2 linked regions of the Limnospira fusiformis SAG 85.79 genome follow. The protein of the gene in region 1 binds, or shares a complex with, the protein of each later gene. Links are inferred from orthologs where the notes say so. Each region holds a gene or a part of one and is shown in the gene's direction. Other genes may lie near its edges.

Evidence for each region.
Region 2: the proteins of mnmG (region 1) and mnmE are in contact, whole or in part, in a solved structure (PDB 9HIP), measured with the Escherichia coli proteins. The link is inferred for Limnospira fusiformis SAG 85.79 from one-to-one orthologs.

What each region holds. Positions count from the first base shown.
Region 1 is NZ_CP051185.1:1,210,074-1,213,343, forward strand. What follows is about bases 295-3,233. They hold mnmG (tRNA uridine-5-carboxymethylaminomethyl(34) synthesis enzyme MnmG), read left to right. Parts: upstream 295-776; coding sequence 777-2,690; downstream 2,691-3,233. Other genes in these bases: HFV01_RS05935 (DUF1269 domain-containing protein), read left to right, coding at 2,864-3,233. Outside these bases: HFV01_RS05925 (hypothetical protein), read right to left, coding at 95-256; more of HFV01_RS05935, read left to right, coding at 3,234-3,270. UniProt on the Escherichia coli protein: NAD-binding protein involved in the addition of a carboxymethylaminomethyl (cmnm) group at the wobble position (U34) of certain tRNAs, forming tRNA-cmnm(5)s(2)U34.
Region 2 is NZ_CP051185.1:2,293,929-2,297,250, forward strand. What follows is about bases 288-3,278. They hold mnmE (tRNA uridine-5-carboxymethylaminomethyl(34) synthesis GTPase MnmE), read left to right. Parts: upstream 288-1,073; coding sequence 1,074-2,483; downstream 2,484-3,278. Other genes in these bases: HFV01_RS10910 (DEAD/DEAH box helicase), read left to right, coding at 288-960; HFV01_RS10920 (TIGR00266 family protein), read right to left, coding at 2,491-3,207. In the rest of the region: more of HFV01_RS10910, read left to right, coding at 1-287; HFV01_RS10925 (NAD(P)H-quinone oxidoreductase subunit H), read right to left, coding at 3,283-3,322. UniProt on the Escherichia coli protein: Exhibits a very high intrinsic GTPase hydrolysis rate. Involved in the addition of a carboxymethylaminomethyl (cmnm) group at the wobble position (U34) of certain tRNAs, forming tRNA-cmnm(5)s(2)U34.

The sequences.
Region 1 (3,270 bases):
TACACTATTTATCCTCCAAGTATACTATAAGGAGGAGTATTTAACCCACTTGGGGTGATTTGGGAAAGAGTAAAGGCGATAGCCACCCCCAGTTTCAGAAATCACAAATCTGGGATTGAAGCGGGGAACGGAAGGCGTAAGGGAAACCTATTCCCAATCCGACCACTGCCAACCATCCATGATTAGGGAAACCAAATGTCTGGCTTGAACCACCGTAAGTATTAAGTAGCGAAATAGGTTGACACGCTACGCTCAAAAGAGTAAGGGGAAAAGTAGGGTACTGTTATCAACACCTACACAGACTTTTAAAATGTACCCCGGTGGATAAGACAAATCTAAAGATGGAATGCCCATATATACGGAACGTTGAAACCCCTGTTGGGCTCTCTACGAGTACATCTCGTAGAGTAGTGAAAAGTGTAAGCGCAAGCTCATAAGGGGAAGGGATGTGACTGAAAGCCAATGCCTAACTGTAATGGTTGGGATATGCCCACTAGTCACGGTGTGGATATAGAGACTGCGATAAGTAAGAGTTTAATGGCGAAAGCGAGTTTAAAGACTAACGCAAGCATATAGCTCCCAAAGTTGAAGTCATAAAGCAGGGGGTCGTAACCTTGTTCCTTTGACAAAGAGGGTATCCACATCAGGAGCCGTGTGCTGGGAAACTCGCAAGCACGGTTTTGAATTGGAGTTGGGAAAGGTGACTTTCCCTTCGACCATAACATCATTAGATATCCCTAAAATCAAATAGAGCGACATTGTAAAATATCCCAACTATGACAGTAAATTCACCCGTAGACTTTCAAGAAGAATTTGAGATCATCGTAGTCGGTGGCGGACACTCAGGCTGCGAAGCGGCTTTAGCCTCAGCGCGTTTGGGTTGTCGCACGTTGCTGCTGACCCTAAATTTAGATAAAATTGGCTGGCAACCCTGTAACCCGGCTGTGGGGGCTCCGGCGAAGTCTCAACTCACCCACGAAGTCGATGCACTGGGGGGAGAAATTGGCAAAATGGCCGATCGCACCTACCTGCAAAAACGGCTACTTAACAACTCTCGCGGACCGGCTGTTTGGGCGTTACGGGCGCAAACGGATAAGCGCGAATATGCAGCAGTAATGCGACAAATAGTCGAAAACCAAGAAAATCTATCAATCCGGGAGGGAATGGTAACGGATTTAGTCTTAGGATTAAATGACGAAATCATAGGAGTAAAAACCTATTTTGGTGTAGCATTTGCCTGTAAAGCGCTCATCCTAACTACAGGGACTTTTTTAGGTGGAATTATTTGGGTGGGTAACAAATCCATGCCAGCGGGACGAGCCGGAGAATTCGCCGCCGTAGGACTTACAGACACCCTGAACCGCTTAGGGTTTGAAACGGGACGACTAAAAACCGGAACTCCCGCGCGAGTCGATAAGCGATCGGTTGATTATAGCAACTTAGAACCTCAGCCCGGAGATGAACGAGTGCGATGGTTCAGTTTTGACCCTGAAGTGTGGGTTGAAAGGGAACAAATGAACTGTTATTTAACCAGAACTACGGCGGAAACCCATCGATTAATTAGGGAAAATTTGCATTTATCCCCCGTTTATGGCGGTTGGGTGGATGCCAAAGGACCCCGTTATTGTCCGAGTATTGAAGATAAAATTGTGCGGTTTGCTGACAAGGAAAGTCACCAGATTTTTATTGAACCAGAAGGCCGTCATATTCCTGAACTTTATATTCAGGGATTTTCTACGGGTTTACCGGAAAAATTACAGTTAGAAATGTTACGGAGTCTTCCGGGTTTAGAAAACTGCGTGATGCTACGACCTGCTTATGCGGTGGAGTATGACTATTTACCGGCAACTCAGTGTTATCCTACGTTGATGACTAAGAAAATTGAGGGATTATTTTGTGCGGGTCAAATTAATGGTACAACTGGATATGAAGAAGCAGCCGCACAGGGAATTGTAGCGGGAATTAATGCGGTTAAATTGGTGCGCGGTGAAGATATGATTGTGTTTCCTCGGGAACAAAGTTATATCGGTACTTTAATTGATGATTTGTGTACGAAGGATCTGCGAGAACCCTATCGAATGTTAACCAGTCGGTCGGAGTATCGGTTATTATTGCGATCGGATAATGCCGATCGCCGCCTAACTCCCTTGGGTCGGGAAATTGGTTTAATTGACGATCGCCGTTGGGAATTATTCCAACAAAAACAGGCTAATATTATCGCGGAAAAGCAGCGGCTAGACCAGACCAGAGTTAAGGAACGCGACGAAATTGGTATAGCGATCGCCTCTGATACTCAACAAAAAATTAAAGGGTCAATTAGTCTGGCGGAATTGTTGCGTCGTCCCGGTTTCCACTATGGTAATTTAGAACATTATAACCTAGGTAATTCTCAGTTATCCTTAGAGGAAAAAGAAGGCGCAGAAATTGAGATTAAATATTCCGGCTATATGGAACGCCAGCAAAACCAAATTGATCAGATCAGCCGTCATGCTAACCGCCAACTCCCTCGAGACTTAGACTATCTTACCATTGAAACCCTATCTATGGAGTCACGGGAAAAATTAAACCGGATCAAACCTTTAACTATTGGTCAGGCTTCCCGTATTGGTGGGGTCAACCCCGCAGATATTAACGCCTTGTTAATTTATCTGGAAGTGCGCCACCGTCAACCGGCGATCGCCATTAAATAAGGGTTGATGATTAACTATCTATTCGCCGGGTTTCTATTGATTCAGAAATCCGGTTTTTATTTTCAATATAACCACATTGCCATCTACGAATCATAAAATTTTTCTTAAATTTGTACAATTTTATACAATTATCATTATACTACCCTCATACAATTATCACCAGATTGATAACAATGGCAACTCTAACAGTTTGGAAATACAATAGCGCTGATGGTGCTAAAAATGCTCTGGCTAAACTCGCTGAACTCCAGAAACAACGTTTAATTCAAATCGAAGATGCGGCTATAGTATTCTGGCCACAAGGTCGCAAGAAGCCCAAAACCACCCAAGCCGTTGACCTAGTGGGTTCTGGTGCATTTGGCGGCGCTTTTTGGGGTCTATTATTCGGCTTGATTTTCTTTGTTCCGGTATTAGGAATGGCGGTCGGTGCATTAGCCGGAGCATTGTCAGGATATTTCACTGACTACGGCATTGATGATGAATTTATCAAAGATGTCCGAAATCAAGTAACTGAAGGTACTTCCGCACTATTTTTACTAACCAGTAGTGTGACTTTAGATAAAGTAGAGGAAGCCTTCAA
Region 2 (3,322 bases), 1.1 Mb from region 1 along the record:
ATAGTTTTGGGGCGAGATAACCGTTGGTATATAGTGGGTGCTATGGATGTGGTTAGTTTACAGGCTGAACTTCCTAGGCTGACCTGGGCAGATCATTTGGAAATGCCAGAAATGCAGTTTAAATTAGGACAATCACGACGGGGAGATGAAATAACTGAAGCGCTGGCTGTACAAATTCCAGAACTGTTGGTGGAAGATACCGCCCCAGAGGTAGCTAATCAAATAACTCGCATTGAACAGGTGGAGGAAATTTTAGCTACACACCCCGCCGAAAAGTTCGGGAAACCTCAAAAAATCCTCAAACGCTTGCGCCGTCGGAAGGCTATTCAGAAGGAAATTGTTGATTATCAGGAGGAGTTGCGTCAATATTTAGAACGCAATTGGCGGGAATTTCTGAATCTGATTGACATTTTACAAGAGTTTGAGGCTTTGGATGATTTGCAGCCAACTAAGTTGGGACAGGCGACAGCAGCCCTGCGAGGGGATAATGAGTTGTGGTTGGGGTTGGTGCTAATGTCGGGAGAATTTGATAACCTAGAGCCTTATAATTTGGCTGGTGCTTGTTCTGCTTTGGTCACTGAGGTTTCTCGGTCTGATAGTTGGACTCATTATCAGCTTTCGGAGGTGGTACAGGAAACTTTGAACCGCCTCTGGTCTTTGCGTAGATCTCTGATTAAGGTTCAAGGTCGCCACCATGTAGAGTTTTTGGTGCTTCCTGAACGCCGAGAACATCAGCGCCTCAGTGCTATTCTTGAACAGTGGGCTGGTGGGGTAGAATGGGCGGAATTGGTGAAAAATACCACTCTTGATGAAGGGGATATTGTCAGGATTATCAGACGCACTCGAGATTTTCTCTCGCAAATTCCCCATGTTCCTCACCTCAGTAGCACGCTGAAAGATAATGCGATCGAGGCTAAAAATTTAATCGATCGCTTCCCGGTTAATGAGGGTGTGCAGTAAAGGGATCATGGATGATTTTGGCTTCCTCTCCCTTCTGGGGAGGGAGGCTAGATGATGGCTAGATGTCGCCCCTACAACTTACTTGATAATGGGTAATATTGGTTATTACGAAAATGTCTCCAATTTCCACCAAAACTGAAACTATTGCAGCGATCGCCACCGCCATTGTACCACAACAGGGCAGTATTGGCATTGTCAGAATGTCTGGCTCGGAAGCTGTCGCGATCGCTAAAACCCTATTTAAAGCCCCAGGAAATCAGCCCTGGTCAAGTCACCGCATTCTCTATGGTTATATCCATCATCCCCACACACAGCAACTCGTCGATGAGGCTTTATTGCTATTAATGCTCGCTCCCCGCTCCTACACCCGCGAAGATGTGGTAGAATTTCACTGTCACGGTGGTATTATCCCCGTTCAACAGGTCCTACAGCTTTGTTTACAAGCGGGAGCCAGACTAGCCACCCCTGGAGAGTTTACCCTGCGGGCGTTTCTCAATGGGCGACTAGACTTGACTCAAGCTGAGAGTGTCGCTGAACTGGTTGGGGCTAAGTCTCCCCAGGCTGCTAGTGCGGCTTTGGCTGGACTGCGGGGAAAATTGGCGGCTCCCATACATCATCTGCGATCGCTCTGTTTAGATATTTTAGCAGAAATTGAAGCCAGGGTCGATTTTGAAGAAGATTTACCCCCCTTAAATGAATCGGAAATTATCCACCAATTGCAAGAAGTCTTACAGCAATTAACGGATATATTAGACACAGCAGATAGGGGAGAACTCTTACGCACAGGTTTAAAAGTGGCAATTGTCGGTCGTCCTAATGTGGGGAAATCTAGCTTATTAAATGCTTGGAGTCGTAGCGATCGCGCCATTGTCACAGACCTACCGGGAACCACTAGAGATGTGGTAGAGTCTCAGCTAGTGGTCGGTGGTATTCCCATTCAAGTTCTCGATACGGCTGGGATTCGTAAATCTGATGATAAAGTGGAACAAATTGGGGTAGAAAGGTCACAGATAGCGGCTCAATCAGCGGATTTGGTATTATTTACCCTCGACTGTGAAAACGGCTGGACAGAAGCGGAAAATGAGATTTATCAGCAGGTCAAAAATCGACCGATAATTATAGTGATGAATAAAAGCGATCGCCTATCCTCAGCACAGCTAGAAAATTTACGTCAATCTATTATTAACCAACTGGACATTAAACCCTCGTTAATTATTGCGACCGCCGCCACTCTTAATCAAGGGATTACCGATTTAGAAGAGAGTATCCTTAACGCTGTTCACACCGAAAACCTACAATCAGCTAATCTGGAATTTGCCATTAACCAGCGTCAAGCAGCAGCCCTTACCCGCGCGAAAATAGCCCTAGAACAAGTGGAAAACACCATAAGCGATCGTCTACCCTTTGACTTTTGGACTATCGACCTACGCGGCGCAATTCACGCCCTAGGAGAAGTCACCGGAGAGGAAGTTACCGAATCAGTATTAGACCGGATTTTCAGTCGATTTTGTATTGGGAAATAATCAACAATCATCCATCATTACTGACAGGAGGGAGAGTAATCATAGAATTAATGCGATCGGCAAGTCGAGAGAATGGTAAACTTTGAACAATCACAATACCCGGTCCCGTCATTTTCGCCAAAAATAAGCCTTCCCCACCAAATAACGCATTACGAAAGCCACCCACAAATTGAATATCATAGCGCACCGAGGGAGAAAAAGCCACCAAACACCCCGTATCAACTCGCAAAGTTTCCCCAGGTTGTAAATTTTTTTGAATCATCGCCCCTCCCGCTTGAATAAAAGCCAGACCATCCCCTTTTAGTCGTTGCAGAATAAATCCCTCTCCCCCAAAGAAACCAGCCCCTAATTTCTTAGTAAATGCCACATTAATTTCCGTACCATTAGCCGCACACAAAAACGCATCTTTTTGGCACAAAAATTCGCCACCAATTTGAGCTAAATCAACCGGAATAATTTGCCCTGGTGAAGTCGCAGCAAAACCGACCCTAGAACGTTGTTTCCCATTATTTAAAAACGTAGTAATAAAGAAACCTTCTCCAGTAAGCATCCTTTTAAAACCAGAGAATAAGCCCCCTTTTCCCATACCCGTTTGCATTTGAATACCATCTTCCATATAGGTCATGGTTCCCACTTCTGCTTGAACTCCCTCACCGGGGTCTAGTTCAATTTCCACCAATTGCAAATCATTACCATAGATTTTGTAATCAATTACATCAGCCATAAGTAAAAACACCGTAAAAAGCCACTATTGAGGGCAAGCCCGAAGACTTGCCCCTGTATGTCAAGGGAAATGAGATTAGCGGTCTACTGACCCCATAATAATATCTACACTTCCC